DNA from 3 places in the Williamsia sp. z34 genome. Region 2 is predicted to be linked to each of the others. Evidence: predicted binding sites of a transcription regulator. Region 2 holds the regulator's gene; each other region holds the start of a gene.

What was found. The regulator LexA, encoded in region 2, represses DNA repair genes until DNA is damaged. The targets are predictions, from matches to a motif close to CGAACANNTGTTCG.
Region 1: the regulator LexA is predicted to act here: its motif matches at 2,245-2,258, upstream of AC51GT_RS08945 (HNH endonuclease signature motif containing protein).
Region 3: the regulator LexA is predicted to act here: its motif matches at 2,967-2,980, upstream of AC51GT_RS02675 (SAV_6107 family HEPN domain-containing protein).

What each region holds. Positions count from the first base shown of each region.
Region 1 covers NZ_JCANWW010000003.1:56,260-61,638, reverse strand. Annotated here, with positions in the region: gene AC51GT_RS08950 (SDR family oxidoreductase) at 60-782, shown strand; gene AC51GT_RS08945 (HNH endonuclease signature motif containing protein) at 936-2,216, opposite strand; gene AC51GT_RS08940 (SulP family inorganic anion transporter) at 2,772-4,364, opposite strand; gene AC51GT_RS08935 (cysteine hydrolase family protein) at 4,379-5,092, opposite strand; gene AC51GT_RS08930 (allophanate hydrolase) at 5,089-5,379, opposite strand, start outside.
Region 2 covers NZ_JCANWW010000002.1:266,737-272,115, forward strand. Annotated here, with positions in the region: gene dapF (diaminopimelate epimerase) at 1-824, shown strand, start outside; gene hflX (GTPase HflX) at 870-2,426, shown strand; gene AC51GT_RS05585 (acyl-CoA dehydrogenase family protein) at 2,535-3,677, shown strand; gene lexA (transcriptional repressor LexA) at 3,791-4,510, opposite strand; gene AC51GT_RS05595 (LysM peptidoglycan-binding domain-containing protein) at 4,699-5,205, shown strand; gene nrdR (transcriptional regulator NrdR) at 5,296-5,379, shown strand, end outside.
Region 3 covers NZ_JCANWW010000001.1:554,525-559,903, forward strand. Annotated here, with positions in the region: gene AC51GT_RS02660 (carotenoid biosynthesis protein) at 1-733, opposite strand, end outside; gene AC51GT_RS02665 (phytoene desaturase family protein) at 730-2,325, opposite strand; gene AC51GT_RS02670 (GNAT family N-acetyltransferase) at 2,332-2,907, opposite strand; gene AC51GT_RS02675 (SAV_6107 family HEPN domain-containing protein) at 3,138-3,629, shown strand; gene AC51GT_RS02680 (SCO2097 family morphological protein) at 3,804-4,211, shown strand; gene mraZ (division/cell wall cluster transcriptional repressor MraZ) at 4,598-5,026, shown strand; gene rsmH (16S rRNA (cytosine(1402)-N(4))-methyltransferase RsmH) at 5,226-5,379, shown strand, end outside.

The sequences.
Region 1 (5,379 bases), on a different contig from region 2:
GATTCCGCGACCATCATGGTTATCGGAATCAAAACCCTTACCAGACAAGGACATAACTGATGGCCAAGATTGTTCTCATCACCGGTGCTTCCAGCGGAATCGGCGAAGCAACCGCGCTGCACCTGGCCGAACAGGGCTGCACCGTAGTGCTGGGCGCCCGACGGATCGACCGCCTACAAGCACTCGTCGAGCGGATCAAGGCGTCCGGTGGCCGGGCCACGGCCCATACCCTGGATGTGACGGACAGGGGTGATGTCCAGGCTTTCGTGGAAGCGGCCCGCGCCGAATACGGTCGGGTGGACGTGCTGGTCAACAATGCGGGAGTGATGCCACTGTCTCCCTTGAGCTCCGGAAAGGTCGACGAGTGGGAACGCATGATCGATGTGAATGTCCGCGGGCTGCTGTACGGGATCAACGCCGTGCTACCGGTTTTCGGCGACCAGCGCAGCGGGCATGTGGTGACCATCGCTTCGGTTGGCGCTCACCAGGTCTCGCCCACGGCGGCGGTCTACTGCGGGACCAAGTACGCCGCCTGGGCGATCACCGAAGGTTTGCGGCAGGAGAGTGAGCCGTGGCTCCGTGTCTCCACGATCACACCGGGCGTGGTCGAATCAGAGCTGGCCTCGACAATCACCGACAAGGGCGCACAAGAGGCGATGGCGATATACCGGGCCAACACCATTGCGCCTTCGGCCATCGCCCGCGCGATCGGATTTGTCCTTGACCAGCCGAGTGATGTCGACGTCAACGAAATCGTGGTGCGGCCTGCGGCTCAACGCTAGTGTGCATCGGCGCCATGAGGGGACCGGTCGGAGGGGACGAGCACTCCGACCGACCGGTCGGCCTCATGGGGTTCACTATTCAGTTCTCAAAGGTCTTGCAGTACACAGGGTTCACCTGTGTTGCTCGGTCCGTCAGTTGGGTGTCTCGTCGCGTTATGCGGCGGCGAGTTCGGTGGTCAGGGTGCGGCGGGCATGAGATCGTAGTTCGGTGGTGCTGCCGGGTGTGAGGAACCAGGGATGCCCGTCGTGGCCGATGAACACCTTCCACCCGCGGTGGTGGATGTAGCGGTGGTGTCGGCGGCAGAGTAGGACCATGTTGCTCAGGCTGGTGGTGCCGCCGTTGCGCCAGAAGTCGATGTGATGGGCATCGGTGTACACCGACGGGCAGCCGCATCCCGGGAATGCGCAGCCCTGGTCGCGGGCGATCAGCGCTTTGCGGATCGCGGGGGTGACGGTGCGTTGGTCGCGTCCGACATCGAGTGGCACCGAGTTGTTGTCGAGCAGGATTCTTGTGATCACCGAATCACACGCCACCATCTGCGCGGTGGGCGCCGACGCCGGTCCGGTCCATTCGAACTTCGGCGCCATGGCCGGCGGTGTGGCACCCGGGATGCCGCGCAGCTGTAAGTGTTGCAGATGTTCGGGTGAGACGGTCACCGTCACATGTGGTTTCGCCCCACCCCGGGTGGGTCGGTCTTCCTGATCGAAATACGAATCCAGCAACCGTTCCAGCGCATCAGCCCGGATCTGGCCTGCACTCCGCGGATCCGGCGAGCCATCGGGTTCAGGTACTGGTGTGCACAGCGGATCGAGTGCCACCGCCAACTTCTCGCCGAGCAGACTGTCCAAGTCCAGGGTGCCGTGGGTGCGGCCGTCATCACCGGTCCCGAATGACAACTCGTTCAGATCATGATTTTCCGCGTCCGGCACTTCTTTGTCGGGTGGCGATAACACCAACGCCATATGCCGTGCCCGCACCGACACCGCCGCCGGTGTGCCCATCAACGCTTCGGTCAGTAGTCCGCGCACGCAATCGGACCGGTCAACATCGGGGAGGTCTGGATTGCGACGCTCAATATGATTGAGGCCCTTGATGATCGAGTCCACATGCTCACCCGACAGGCTCCCGTCCACGCCGTAGGCTGATACCGACGGAATGTCACCGAGTGCCCTGCCTACTCGCACGTACCGGTGCGCAACCGCCGGCGCCATACCGGCGTCCCGTAACAGCTTGGCTGTGGACCCCACGCCTTTCTTCTGCGCGATCCGGCGCCGATCGACCTCGCCGACCAAACGAAAAAGGACCTGCTCCACAACATGATTGAGACGTATCACCGCCACAACCCGCGACGACAACTCGGTGTCATCACCCGCGACCAAAGCCGCATCCCCTGCCAGATCTGAAATTCTGGCGAACATCTCCCCGAGGTCCATGGCCCAACTTTACTCGCCCGATCGCATTCGCACAAGTGTTCGAATGAACATATATGTTGAGCTGCAGCATCTTTCACTAATCCAGCGTGCGTCCCCGCTTAGTCTATCTGAACGGTCTGACACTGATAGCGGGCGTGGATTCCGACGGCCTCGGCTATGTCGACTCCGCCGAACCGCGCCACACTAGATGGCTTGCTGAATCGGTCTGGTGACTCCGAGGAAGTTGAACCATCGGTCGCGACTATCAACGAGGGCCCGTGGGCGGAAGAGGTGGGTAGACCCAATCATTAACGGAGCGGACAGGTGTACGCAATTGCAGCGGCCGTGGCCACCAGCTGAATATCATCTACGACGATGGCGTGGATGCTGGACCCTTGCTCACGGTGGCCGCTCTCCAGTTCCGACCCACCGTCTTCCGGTCGTCCCGGAGTGAACCCACGATATCGGAAGTGCGCCGTTGGCGTTGGCGGGTGGGTCTTTCGGTGGTTCGATGCCATCCCGAGCCAGCGCCCCGACCATCAGGCCGGGGCGCTGCGGGACGGCGAAAGGTGAACACTACGCGGCCATCACGTCGGACTCGTCGTGGACCACCTCCTCCTTCGCTCCGGGAAGGAACGAGTATGCGAGGCAGACGATTCCGAAGAACAGGTAACCCAACGCGACTTCCGGGGCGGCATTCCACGCGATCTCCGGTGCGTGGATGAGACCGATGAACGACAGCACGGCGCCGACTGCGGAAGCGATGGCGGCGTACAGGAACTTCTTGTCGATGATGAAGGTGACCATGGTGCCGAGCACCAGGCCGACCAGGACTGCGCCTTCGCCGAGGACCTTGAGGCCTTCGTAGACAACCCCGGCCTCGTTCATGGCGCCCATGCCGACCTCCCCGGCGGTGGTGCCGGCGGCGGCCAGGGAGTTGTCGATCAGGCCGTGAGCCCACTGCGCGAGGTTGGGCAGGATCGCCGCGACCACCGCGATCGCATGGATACGTGGAACCGCCTGGAAGGCTTGCGCTCCGATCAACAAGCCGATGTACAGCAGGATCGGTACGATCGCCGGAACCGGTAGCAGCGCTTCGAGAATCCCGAACAAGCCGAGGAAGCAGAGCAGGCCGATCGCCAGGCCGCTCGCCAGTGAGTAACTGGCCCGTCCACCGGCGTCCTTCCAACCCGGATGGCCGATGTAGACCGCCGGTGGGAACGGTGAACCGAAGCCGGCGCCGATGCACGCTCCGGCACCGTCGGCGAGCAGAACGCTGCGCAGGTTGTAGTTGTCACCTGCCGCAGCGGCGCTCTCCACGTTGCTCATCGCTTCGGTGAAGTTGTAGATGCCCAGAGGGATGGCGGTGCCGAGCAGTGGTGCGAGGTCGGTCAGACCGTCGAACAGCATGTCGAAACGTTGATCGGGAATGCCCAGTGCGATGTTCTCGACGGCATCACCGACGGCCGGGGCGTCCATGAACCCGCCGGCCCAGCCGATCGCCGTACCGACGAGGAGTGCCGCCAAACCGACCGGAACATTGCCGGGCAGACGAACATTGGTGAAGAATCCGATCAGGATGATCGCCAGCACCGGCAGGCCGATCCAGGCGGCCTCCCACATCTGGGCGGCCGGCCGCATCGAGATGAAGGTGATCGAGATGCCCGCCAGGGTGCCGAGCATCGCCGCGCGCGGCGTGATCTTGCGGATGTGCGGGCCCACGAACGCGCCGATCATCACGATCACACCGATCATGAATGCCCATGCCAGGCCCGCTTGCCAGGCGGCGACGGCATCGTCGGTGTTCAGGTAGACCGGCAACATCACCACGAACACGACGATGAACATGTGAGGAACACTGGGACCGTAGGGCAAAGCGGTGACGTCGGTGCGATTCTCCTTGCGGCCCAGACGCCGTGCGAGCCAGGTGTAGTAGAGGTTGCCCAGGATCAGAGCCACACCGAGGGCGGGCAGCACGGTCCCGAAGACGTCACCTTCGTTGAAGCCGACGACGTAGATCAGGAGCCCGGTCAGGGTCAGGACATTGACGAGGATGTTGAATCCGAGGCCGAAGAAGGCGTTGGTGTCACCTCGGGTCCACCAGGGGATGGTCACCGGTCCGTCCGGTGCGGCGGGGACAGGGGTCTTTTCGTTGATTTCTGTGGTCATGACTTCTGGTTCCTTCAGCCTCGGGAGACAGGTGCGGGTTCCGGCGTGACGGGTAGATCGGCAATGGCGGGGATGACCGCCGCGGAATCGGCAACCCAGCCGAAGATTCCACCTTGCGCGCAGATCATTTCCAGCCCGATGCGCTGGAAGTCCGGGAAATATGAACCAACACAGTCGGATACGACCAGACACTCGTACCCTCGGTCATTCGCCTCCCGGGTCGTGGTGTGTACGCACACCTCGGTGGTGACCCCGGTGACCAGTAGTTGGGTGATGCCCGCGTCGGTGAGGATCTGCTGGAGTTCGGTGGCGTAGAAAGCACCTTTGCCGGGTTTGTCGATGACGACCTCACCGCTGATCGGGGCGAGTTCGTCGATGATGTCGTGGCCGTACTCGCCGCGGATGAGGATCCGTCCGTACTTGCCGGGGTCGCCGATTCGCTTGGACGGCGCCCCACGGTTGAGTTTCGCAGGCGGGCAGTCGGATAGGTCGGGTTCATGCCCCTCCCGGGTGTGGACCACCATCAAGCCGGCGGCGCGCGCGGCGGTGAGGAGTTCGGCCAACGGTGGAACCACTTTCAGGAGCATGTCCACGTTGTTGCCGAGGCTCTCGCCGAAACCGCCGGGCAGGATGAAGTCGCGCTGCATGTCGATCACGATCAGTGCGGTCTTCTCGGGTATCAGGGTGAACGGTCCCGGTGAGGCGGTCTCGACAGTGGATGCGGTCATGGATTCTCCCTGGTGGATGTGGTTGTTGCGGAGGGGGTTCGCTGCGCATCCGCGGGCAGTTCACCGGTGTCACGGGGTTCGTCGAGCAGGCGGGCGGCCAGGGCCAACACGGTGTCGTCGGACAACGCCGGGCCCAGGATCATCACGCTGAGCGGCCGTCCATCGGCGACGGTTCCGACCGGTACTGCCACCCCGGTGAGGTCGAGCAGGTTGCCGAAGTGGGTGTAATGCCCGAGGGCGGTGTTGCATTCGATGGGCCGCGCCAGGACTTCGTCGACGGTGAACGT
Region 2 (5,379 bases):
CCGGCGTGCAACTCGACCTGACACCGGATTTCGTCTCCACGCTCTGCGATCGGCACCGCGGTATCGGTGCTGACGGCGTACTCCGGGTGGCCACCGCAGGGGCCCTTCTCGGTGCCGGGGTGCTCGCGGCGCTTCCCTCCGGTGTCGCCGAGAACGACTGGTTCATGGATTATCGGAACGGGGACGGGTCGGTCGCGGAAATGTGTGGCAACGGGGTGCGGGTGTTCGCCCACTACCTCGCCGCACATGACCTGGTCACCGGGCGGACCTTCACCGTCGGCTCACGCGCCGGTGGCCGCGAGGTGACCGTCCACCATCTGACCGAATCCACGGCCGATGTGAGTGTGCTGATGGGCCGGGCCCGGACCGGCGGCGAAAGCAAGGCCACCATCGGCGATCAGACGTACTCGGGCTTGTCGGTCAACGTCGGCAATCCCCATCTGGCCTGTGTCGTCGAGGGCCTGACCCTCGAGCGTCTCGAGGCGATCGATCTCACCGCGCCGATCTCGTTTGACCACAACGACTTTCCCGAAGGCGTCAACATCGAACTGATGACGCCACTGAGTGGACCGGCCGACGGTGCGCTGGTCGGTGAGGTGTCGATGCGGGTGCACGAACGCGGCGTGGGGGAGACCCGCAGCTGCGGTACCGGCACCGTCGCGGCGGCCAATGCCGCGCTGCGGTCGGTCGGGCGCAGCACCGGTGCGGTGGTCGTGAACGTTCCCGGTGGAGCGGTGACCGTCACCGTCGGCGAGAACGACAACGAGCTCCGTGGGCCATCGGTTTTGGTCGGCGCCGGAATGCTCAACGCAGGGTGGCGCTAAATCCGTTATGCAGTGCGCCTGTCCGAATGTAACCATGGTGACCTCATGACTGAACACGAATCCAGCTCGAACGACGACGACTTCAACGAAGACCTGAACCCGGCGGAGCCGGATACCGACGATTCGGCTGACACCGACTCAGCGGGTCCGGACTCGAATGCGCGAGGGCCTCGCGCCCCGGAGGTCCGGCTACCGAACTTCCACAAAGGACCCACGCTCGGCGACCTGCAACTCGACGATCGCGCGTCGCTGCGGCGGGTGGCGGGTCTGTCCACCGAACTCACCGACGTCACCGAGGTCGAGTACCGGCAACTGCGCCTCGAACGCGTTGTTCTGGTGGGTGTGTGGCTGCAGGGAAGCACCACCACGCAGGCGGAGGCGAGTCTGGCCGAACTCAAGGCACTGGCCGAGACCGCCGGCTCCGAGGTGCTCGAAGGCCTCATCCAGCGCCGGGACAAGCCGGATCCGGCGACCTACATCGGGTCGGGCAAGGCACATGAACTGCGGGACGTCGTCCTGGCCACCGGCGCCGACACCGTCATCTGCGACGGTGAACTGACGCCCGCCCAGCTCACCGCGCTGGAGAAGGTGGTCAAGGTCAAGGTCATCGACCGCACCGCCCTGATCCTCGACATCTTCGCCCAGCACGCCACGTCGCGGGAGGGCAAGGCCCAGGTCGCGCTGGCCCAGATGGAGTACATGCTCCCGCGTCTGCGTGGCTGGGGTGAATCGATGTCCCGCCAGGCCGGTGGTCGTGCGGGCAGCAACGGCGGCGTGGGTCTTCGTGGACCCGGTGAGACGAAGATCGAGACCGATCGCCGGCGTATCCGCGAGCGGATGGCGAAGTTGCGCCGCGAGATCCGCGAGATGAAGACATCGCGAAACACCAAGCGCACCAAGCGGAAAGAGTCAGCTGTCGCATCGGTGACGATCGTCGGCTACACAAACGCGGGCAAGTCCAGTCTGATCAACGCGATGACCGGGTCAGGTGTGCTGGTGCAGAACGCCCTGTTCGCCACCCTCGACCCGACAACCCGGCGGATGTCCCTCGACGACGGACGCGAGATCGTGGTGACCGACACCGTCGGCTTCGTCCGACACCTGCCCACCCAGCTCGTCGAGGCGTTTCGCTCGACGCTGGAGGAGGTCACGGACGCAGATCTGCTGCTGCACATCGTCGATGGTTCGGACCCGATACCCACCGACCAGATCAGTGCGGTGCGCAAGGTCATCGATCAGGTGATCCAGGACGAGAAGGCGACCGCACCGCCGGAGCTTCTCGTGGTGAACAAGATCGACGTGGCCGACCCGACGGTCCTGACTCAGCTGCGGGGTCTGTTCCCTGATGCGGTCTTCATCTCGGCGGCCACCGGAGAAGGCATCCCGGAGCTCCTCGAGCGAGTGCGCGAGCTGGTGTCGCGGCACGACGTCCATGTCACCGTCCGCGTGCCCTATTCCCGGGGTGACCTGGTCTCGCGGATCCACGCCGAAGGCGATGTCTCAAGGGAAGAACACGGGCCCGATGGCACCGAGATCGTCGCGAGTGTTCCCTCGGCGCTGGCCAGTGCGCTGACCGAGTTCGCGGCCTCCGATCTGTTCTGAATCAGGCTGTTCCTGAAATCGGGACCGTCGAGCCTCTTGGGGTAAATGTAGAATCCAGTTACAGTTGTTGGAACCTGCACGTTTTGACACCTCGTTATGGAGACCTTGATGGAACGTACGCTTTTCGAGCCTGAACACCTCCTCTACCGCGATTCGTACCGCAGCTTCCTCGAGCAGCACGTGGCGCCGCACCACGCGCGGTGGGAAGAGCAGAACATCGTCGATCGCGATGTGTGGATCGAAGCAGGTAAGAACGGCTTCCTCGCCGTGGATGCACCCGAGGAGTTCGGCGGCGGCGGAGTCGACGACTTCCGCTATCAGGCCATCGTCTCCGAGGAATCCGCCCGCGGTGGATACAGCGGTCTGGGATTCACCCTGCACAACGACGTCATCGCGCCGTACCTGCTGGAGCTGACGACCGACGAGCAGAAGGCGCGCTGGCTTCCCGGGTTCACCTCCGGTGAACTCATCACCGCCATCGCGATGACCGAGCCCGGAACCGGTTCAGACCTGCAGGGCATCAAGACCACCGCCAAGAAAGACGGCGACCACTGGGTGCTCAACGGATCGAAGACCTTCATCACCAACGGCATAAACGCCGACCTGGTGATCGTGGTCGCACGTACCGACCCGGAGGCCGGCGCGAAAGGCTTCAGCCTGCTGGTCGTCGAACGCGGTATGGAAGGCTTCGAACGCGGCCGCAACCTCGACAAGGTCGGCATGAAGGCACAGGACACCGCCGAGCTGAGCTTCGACAACGTCCGCGTGCCCGCCGAGAACCTGCTCGGTGAAGAGGGTCTCGGCTTCATCTACCTCATGCAGAACCTGCCACGCGAACGGCTGTCGATTGCGGTGGTCGCTGCTGCCGCGATGGAGCAGGTGCTGGAGACCACCGTCCAGTACGCCAAGGACCGCAAGGCTTTCGGTCGTTCGATCGGCACCTTCCAGAACACCCGGTTCCTGCTGGCCGAGCTGTCCACCTCGACCACGACGACCCGCGTCTTCGTCGATCACTGCATCGGTCTGCTCAACGAGAAGAAACTGACCGTCCCCGACGCCGCGATGGCCAAGTACTACGCGACCGAGAACCAGGTGCACCTGGTCGACCGGTGCCTGCAGCTGCACGGTGGGTACGGCTACATGCGTGAATACTCGGTCGCCAAGGCGTTCCTCGATTCTCGCGTGCAGACCATCTACGGCGGAACGACCGAGATCATGAAGGAAGTGATCGGCCGCAGCCTCGGGGTCTGACCCCAGGATCTGATCGCTCACCGCCTCGAACGCGAAAGGCGGGGTGTACCGGAAAGTTCCGGTACACCCCGCCTTTCGCACTGTCTGGGGATGATCTGCCTACGACCGGCAGGTCAGAGTCGGCGCATCACGGTGACGACCTTGCCCAGGATGACGGCGTCGTTGCCCGGGATCGGATCGAACACCGGGTTGTGGGGCATCAGCCACACCGCGTCCTTGGTCCGTTTGAACGTCTTGATCGTGGCGTCACCGTCGATCATCGCGGCGACGATGTCGCCGTTGTCGGCCACATTCTGCTGGCGTACGACCACCCAGTCGCCGTCGCAGATGGCGGCGTCGATCATCGATTCGCCGACGACCTTGAGCAGGAACAGCGAACCCTCGCCGACCAGCTCCTTGGGGAGAGGGAAGACGTCTTCGACGGCTTCTTCGGCCAGGATCGGCCCGCCGGCGGCGATCCGGCCGAGCACCGGGACGAACGTCGGCGTGGGCATGGATTCGTCCGGTGTCTGGACCTGACCGGCCGCGGTGGCCGGGTTGAGGTCGGTGTCCTGGATGTTCACCGCGCGGGGCCGGTTGTTCTCGCGCTGCAGGAAACCCTTGCGTTCGAGGGTGCGGAGCTGGTGGGCGACCGAAGACGTCGAGGTCAGGCCCACCGCGTCGCCGATCTCCCGGATGCTCGGCGGGTAGCCGCGTTGGCGGACCGAGGTACGGATGACCTCGAGAACTGCTTTCTGGCGAGGGGTCAGTGAGCCCTCGGCGAGTGGTTCGGTGGCGACCACAGTGGTCGCGGCCCCGTCCGCCGGTGTCGGGGGCTGGGTTGTATCGGCCATCAGGTCCTCCAGTTCATGCGGTGTCGGGCGGGGTCCATGGGACAAAGATAGTGCAAATGGTCACAAGTCTCAAACATTTGTTCGAGAAGGCGTGGCGCTTTGTCGGAGGCCCGTGATACAAATCGAACACTCTTTCAATCGAACGAGTGATCGAATAGGGATTGAACCGATGACCGAGGACTGAACCCATGACTGCAGCCACCACCATCACCCGGCCGGCCACAGCTCGGCCTGTTCACCACCCCGAGAGCGATACCGCCACGCGCACCACGCGCCCGGTACGGCCCTCGGACACGACCCGCCCCGCCGGTCGCCGACTGTCCGCGCAGCGCCGCGTGGCCGTCTCCTGTGCCGCATCGCGTAACTCCGAGCAGCGGATACCGACCGAACGTGAGATGGTTTTCGTCCGTAGGCGCGCCTGGGCGGGCGCGGCGGTCACCGGCGTGGGGCTGATGCTGGTGGTCGCCTTCATGACGTTCTTCGGCGGAGTCATACAGCAGTCGAGCGATCCGGCCCGGCTGGGCACCGAGGTCGTCCGCGTCCAGTCGGGGGAGTCGTTGGGCGCCATCGCATCACGTATCGCCCCCGAGATGCCGACCGAGACCGTGGTCGCAAAGATCATGGAGCTCAATGCAATGAACAACTCGGCACTGTCGGTGGGTCAGGCATTGGTCACCCCGGTCTACGCGAGGTAGACGGTGGAGGGGCCGCGATCACGGACGGTATCCTCGAAGGCAGAGTGTCTGGTCAATCCGCCCAGGCCGTCGACTGTCGAGGGATCGTGCATGCATTGCCCGTTTTGCAAGAACGAGGACACCCGCGTAGTCGATTCGCGAGTGGCGGACGAGGGGCAGGCCATCCGTCGTCGC
Region 3 (5,379 bases), on a different contig from region 2:
CGTACGGAACCGCCGCGGGAAGCGTCGGATCGTCGAGGAACACCAGAAACGCCAGGGCCGAGCCGAGCCAGGTCCAGGTGAACCAACCCACCGGGGCGAGCGAGATCAGCGGTGTCACCGTCTCCGATTGCCGGTCGACGAGTGAGAGCAGCACGAACATGACACACGCCACGCCCGCCCAGCCGGCGAAGTTGGTGATCGGGATCTGATCGATGCCGGGGAGCCCGGCGTCGTCGGTGGACCAGGTCCACAATCCGGCCCCGACCATCTGCGGGTCGAGATAGAGATCCCAACCGACCATCCCGATGGTCGCCAGCGCGATCCGGATCGGACGGCGGCGACTGACCAGCGCGCTGATCCACCACATGCTGTAACCGCCTGCGGTCCAGGCCAAACCGATGATCACCGGTACCTCGGCCACGGATGGCCCGATCCGATCGGTGGCGTAGGAGTAGGCGCCGAACGGAAAGCCGGTCGCGACACCGACGATTTCGGCGGTCCAACCGACACCGGCCGTGGCCGCGAAGACCGCGACCGCCCGTAGCGGTCCGAGCCGGAAGGTGGCGTGCGCGATCATCGCCGCGGCCGCGGCCACGACCACGACCACGGTGGCCCGGTCGCGCGCCACGCCGTCGACCAGGGGATAGATGATCTGTGCGGCGATTGAGCCGGCGAGCAGGATCGCCGAGGTCCACAGCAGTGGCGAACGCTGCGCGGTGAGTGTGGTCGTCATCCCCATCGACCGCGGGTGATCCGGGCCAACGGGGATCGCCGGTCGGACAGAACCGCGGTTGCCGCGATCCGGCCGCTGGCGCCGCTGACCCCACCGCCCGGATGGGTCGAGGCCCCGGCGAGCACCAGACCGGGCGCACCGGGAACCCGGTGCCGCGCCAGTTCGGGATGCGGACGCCAGATCAGCATCTGATCCAGCGACATCTCCACGTGCATGATGTTGCCGCCGGTCATCCCGATCTCGGATTCCAGGTCCGCGGGTGTCTGGACGTAGGTGTGTTCGATGGAGTCGGAGAAACCCGGTGCATGCCGGTCGAGCTCATCGATGATCTCCTGGCCCGCGGTGGCCGCGAGGTCGGACCAGCTGCGTCCACCGGAGAGCGTGTAGGGATGCCACTGGGCCCACAGACTGGTCTGGTGCCGATCGGGCGGTGCCAGGGTCGGGTCGATCGCGGAGAAACTCATCGCGATCAGCGCGGGGCGCCGCGGCAGGTCACCGGCGGTGGCGTCGGCGTGCGCCCGGGCCAGGTGTCCGCGGTCGGTCACCAGCAGACCGAGCCCGCCGTGGACCGAGGTGTCTGCGGGTAGCCCGGGATACTGCGGCAGCGCGGTGCCGCCGAGGCGGACCGCCATGCCGATGCCGCCACCGATGCGGATCTGTGAGCGCCACCGGTCGGTGGCGGTGCGGTCGAACCCACCGGCCTGCAACAGGTCCAGTGTGGTGAGGATGTGGCAGGCGCTGATCACCGAACGTGCACGATGTGAGCGGCCGTCGGCGGTACGGACCAGCCAGTGGTCGCCCTGTTTCTCGAGGGCGGTCGCGGCGGACGACAGTTCGAGTTCGCCGCCGTCGGCATGGAGTTTGCGGATGAGGGCCTCGGAGAGGGCCCCGCTGCCACCGACGGCCCGGCCCGGGGGAATGGTGTGCATCGCCGCGGCGAAGCCGACCATGGGTGCGGTCCCGGGTTCGTTCATGGGCGGACCCGACTGTGCCCCGAACCAGGCCAGCGCGGCCTTGAGGTGCTCGGATCCGAACCAGTTGTCCAGGAGCGCATTCCCGGACATCAAGAATTCCTGCGAGAGACCGAGTCCGGCCGCGGAGCCGTTGCCGGGGATGCGGGCGGGCAGGCCCCAGAACGCCTTGCCGAGCGCGAGCGGTGAGGGAGACGACGTGAACGCCGACATCATCGCGGCCGACCGCGGCGCCCAGACGGCGACGAATCGACGGTAGGCCTCGGCATCGGCGGCACCGCAGGCCGTCTCGATCGACGCGATGGTCTTCTCGAGATCGCGATGGAAGACGATCGGGGGAGCATCGTCGGTCGCGGGGCAGAAGGCCCACGGGTCGCAGTCGATGTACTGCAGCCCGTGATCGGCCAGCGACAGCTCGTCGAGGATGGGGGTGTGCCGGATCATCAGGTGGGCCGAGGACCCCCGGTCGACGCGATAGCCCGGAAACCGCTCGACGGTGGAGACGGCACCGCCGGCGACACTGTCGCGTTCGAGCACCTTGACCCGTTGGCCGGTGGCGGCCAGATAGGCGGCCGCCACGAGGCCGTTGTGTCCGGAGCCGATGACTAGCGTGTCGATCATGTGGTCCTATCGCATTGGTAGGGCGCGGCCGAGGACAGCAAACGGCCTGGGATCACCGGCGAAGGTGAAACCGCGCAGCACGTCGGCAAAACCCAACCGGCGGTACAGACGCCACGCCCGGTTGTTCTCCTCGTCTACCTCGGGTGTCGAGAGCAGCACCTGTGGTTCGGAGCGATCGGCAACCAGGCGTTGTAGCAATTGCTCGCCGATCCGCCTGCCCTGCGCAGACGGATGGACGTGCAGTTCGGTCAGCTCGAAGTAGTTGTCGGTGAGGGCGCTCACGCGCTCCCGGCTGCATCCGGCGCGGACCAGCCCGCTGCGTACCTGCTGATTCCACCACTGGTCGTGGGCGCCGCTGTATCCGTACGCGATACCGACCAGGGCTTCCCGTCCGGCCGGACCGGGGGAGTCGATCGCGGCGACGGCCTTCCACCCGGGCCGCCGGATGTGGTCGTGCCACAGGGGCGCCCGTTGCACTTCGGTGCCCGGTGGGTAGTTCATCGCGGTGACGTACACGTTCAAGGCCTCGGGCAGCCAGATCTGTGCATCGTGGGCCGAGAGTTCGGCGATCCGGATGGGCACAGAAGTTTCCGCCTTTTTTGCTTGAGGGTTGTCGGTGTCGTTAGGTATATTGAATCTGTCGAACGGGTGTTCGAGGCTTCAACCTCCGCAAAGGCGCAAGCCGCATCGTTACCCGCTTTACGACATGAGGGCGACTCGGTGGCCGACGAGGGAAGCGTAGGCCACCGGGCCGACCCCGTATAGACACCGGCAGTCGGCCGGATAAGAGGCAGCGGAGAAGGAGGACCGGGATGTCGACGATGGCACGGAATCCCGCGCGGGACTCTCGGCACCGTGGGGCGGCTTCGGCCACGCGGGTCACCAGGCTGCCCGAACCGACCCAGATCATCGCCTCCCGCGAGATGTTGGAGCGAGCCGAGTCGCGTCTGCGCGAATCGGATGTCGTCACCGACGCCGCCGAGGCGTTCAGTGCCCTGTATCAATCGGCATTGCGTGCGGCCGGTGCGGTCTTGGCCGTCTCGGAGCATCCCACCCGCCGCCGCGGGTCGCGCAGTGCCTGGGCCCGGCTGCCGCAGGCGATGCCCGAGCTCTCCGGGTGGGCCACCTACTTCGCCGGACACTCTCGCCTGCGGGCCGATACGGAAGCCGGCATCCGGTCGGTCACCGAAGAGCAGATCGCGGAGTTACGGCCGAAGGTGGATGAGTTCTTACACGTGGTCGAGAGGGAAATCCTGCGACTCGAGCGGGGCAAACCGTCGAATATGCCCGCCGGTGCTGCGTGAAGGCTCCGAAATTACTGCTAACGGACCAAATTTGACCAACTTGTGGCGGGGAATGGTGGTTGGAACTTCCAACACCTCGTATCATCAGAGTTGGGTCCACCCGAGTGGGTCCGGGCAACCGGAATTGTCTCCTCTGGAAGCTCTACCGAAACCATGTGCTGAAGGAGGGGGCGGGTGCCACTCTCAGAGCACGAGCAGCGCATGCTCGAACAGATCGAAAACGCTCTGTACGCCGAAGACCCCAAGTTTGCGTCGAACGTGCGGTCGCGTCGCTTTCGCGGGTCCACTGCGCGCCGTCGACTGCAAGCTGCCGTGTTGTTCCTCGTCGGACTCGTTCTCCTCGTCGGGGGAGTTGTCATCGAGGTTCAAATCGGTGGTTTCCCCATTGTCAGCCTCATCGGCTTCCTCGTGATGTTCGGTGCGGGGCTGATGGCGTTGTGGGGATCACGTAGCGGACCGGCTCCCGGAGGCTCTTCGGGATCGTCGCCGCGCGGTGGCTCGTCGGGCCGCGAGCAGCGACAGGGACGCAAATTTTCTGAGCGGATGGAAGAGCGGTTCAACCGCCGCTTCGAGCAGGAGTAGACGCCGCCAGGCGCCGTTGATCGTAGAAGGCCGTGCATCGCATCGCGATGCACGGCCTTTTCGTCTGTTTTGAGGGCAGCTCGCCCACTTTCCACCCAGGCCCCCACTTTCTCCCACCTCCGGCATTTCTGTGGTCGAAGCAGGCTGAAGCGGCCCTTTTGGCTCCAAAAGGCCTCCGAGACGGCCTGTGGACACCCTGACTCAGGATTTTTCCCCCACCTGTCTACACCACCTTTACCTGCGGTCTTGGTGGCCGAATGCCGAACTCCGGGCAACTTGGGGTGGAAAGTGGTGGATTGTGGGGTACAGTGGTGCTCGTTGGTGGAAGAGAACCGGATTTTTCCTACCAACCTTGGGGTTGGAGGTGACGACACATGGCCAGCGCTATGTTCTTCGGCACTTACACACCCAAGTTGGACGACAAAGGGCGGCTCACGCTGCCCGCGAAGTTCCGAGACGCACTTGCAGGAGGGGTGATGATCACAAAAGGTCAGGACCGCAGCCTCGCAGTGCACATGCGGGATGACTTCTACGAGCTGGCTCAACGAGTGATGAGCTCGCCCAAGAATGATCCTGCTGCCCGGGCTTTTCAACGTCAACTGAGCTCGGGAACCGATGAACAACGGCCAGACGGTCAGGGGCGGATAACCCTGTCCCCGGATCACCGTCGTTATGCGGGCCTGGCCAAAGAGTGTGTGGTCATCGGAAACATGAGCCACTTGGAGATCTGGGACGCGCAGACATGGCGCGATTACCAGGATGAGCACGAGGAGAACTTCTCGAGCGTGGGCTTCGACGTCCTGGACACGGCCTGAGGCCAGGGACCAGAAGAACACGTGGGTGAATCGAGGCCTTTGCCCGATCCGACCCTGACGCACTTCCCCAGCGCCAGGTTCGACAACCCGCCCCTGACGCACTTCCCCAGCGCCAGGTGCGGAGATCGGGCAGGGACCAGGATCCACCCACACACCTGCCGGCCAATTGGCGCACCCGGACCGCACGAGAGGTAGCACAGTGGATCTCGCCGATGGCCCCTTCGGGCACGTCCCGGTCATGGCCGAGCGGATGATCGAACTGCTTGCACCCGCGATCACGCGACAGAATCCAGATGGCTCCGGCGCGATCTACGTCGACGGCACTCTCGGTGCCGGTGGCCATACCGAGCTCA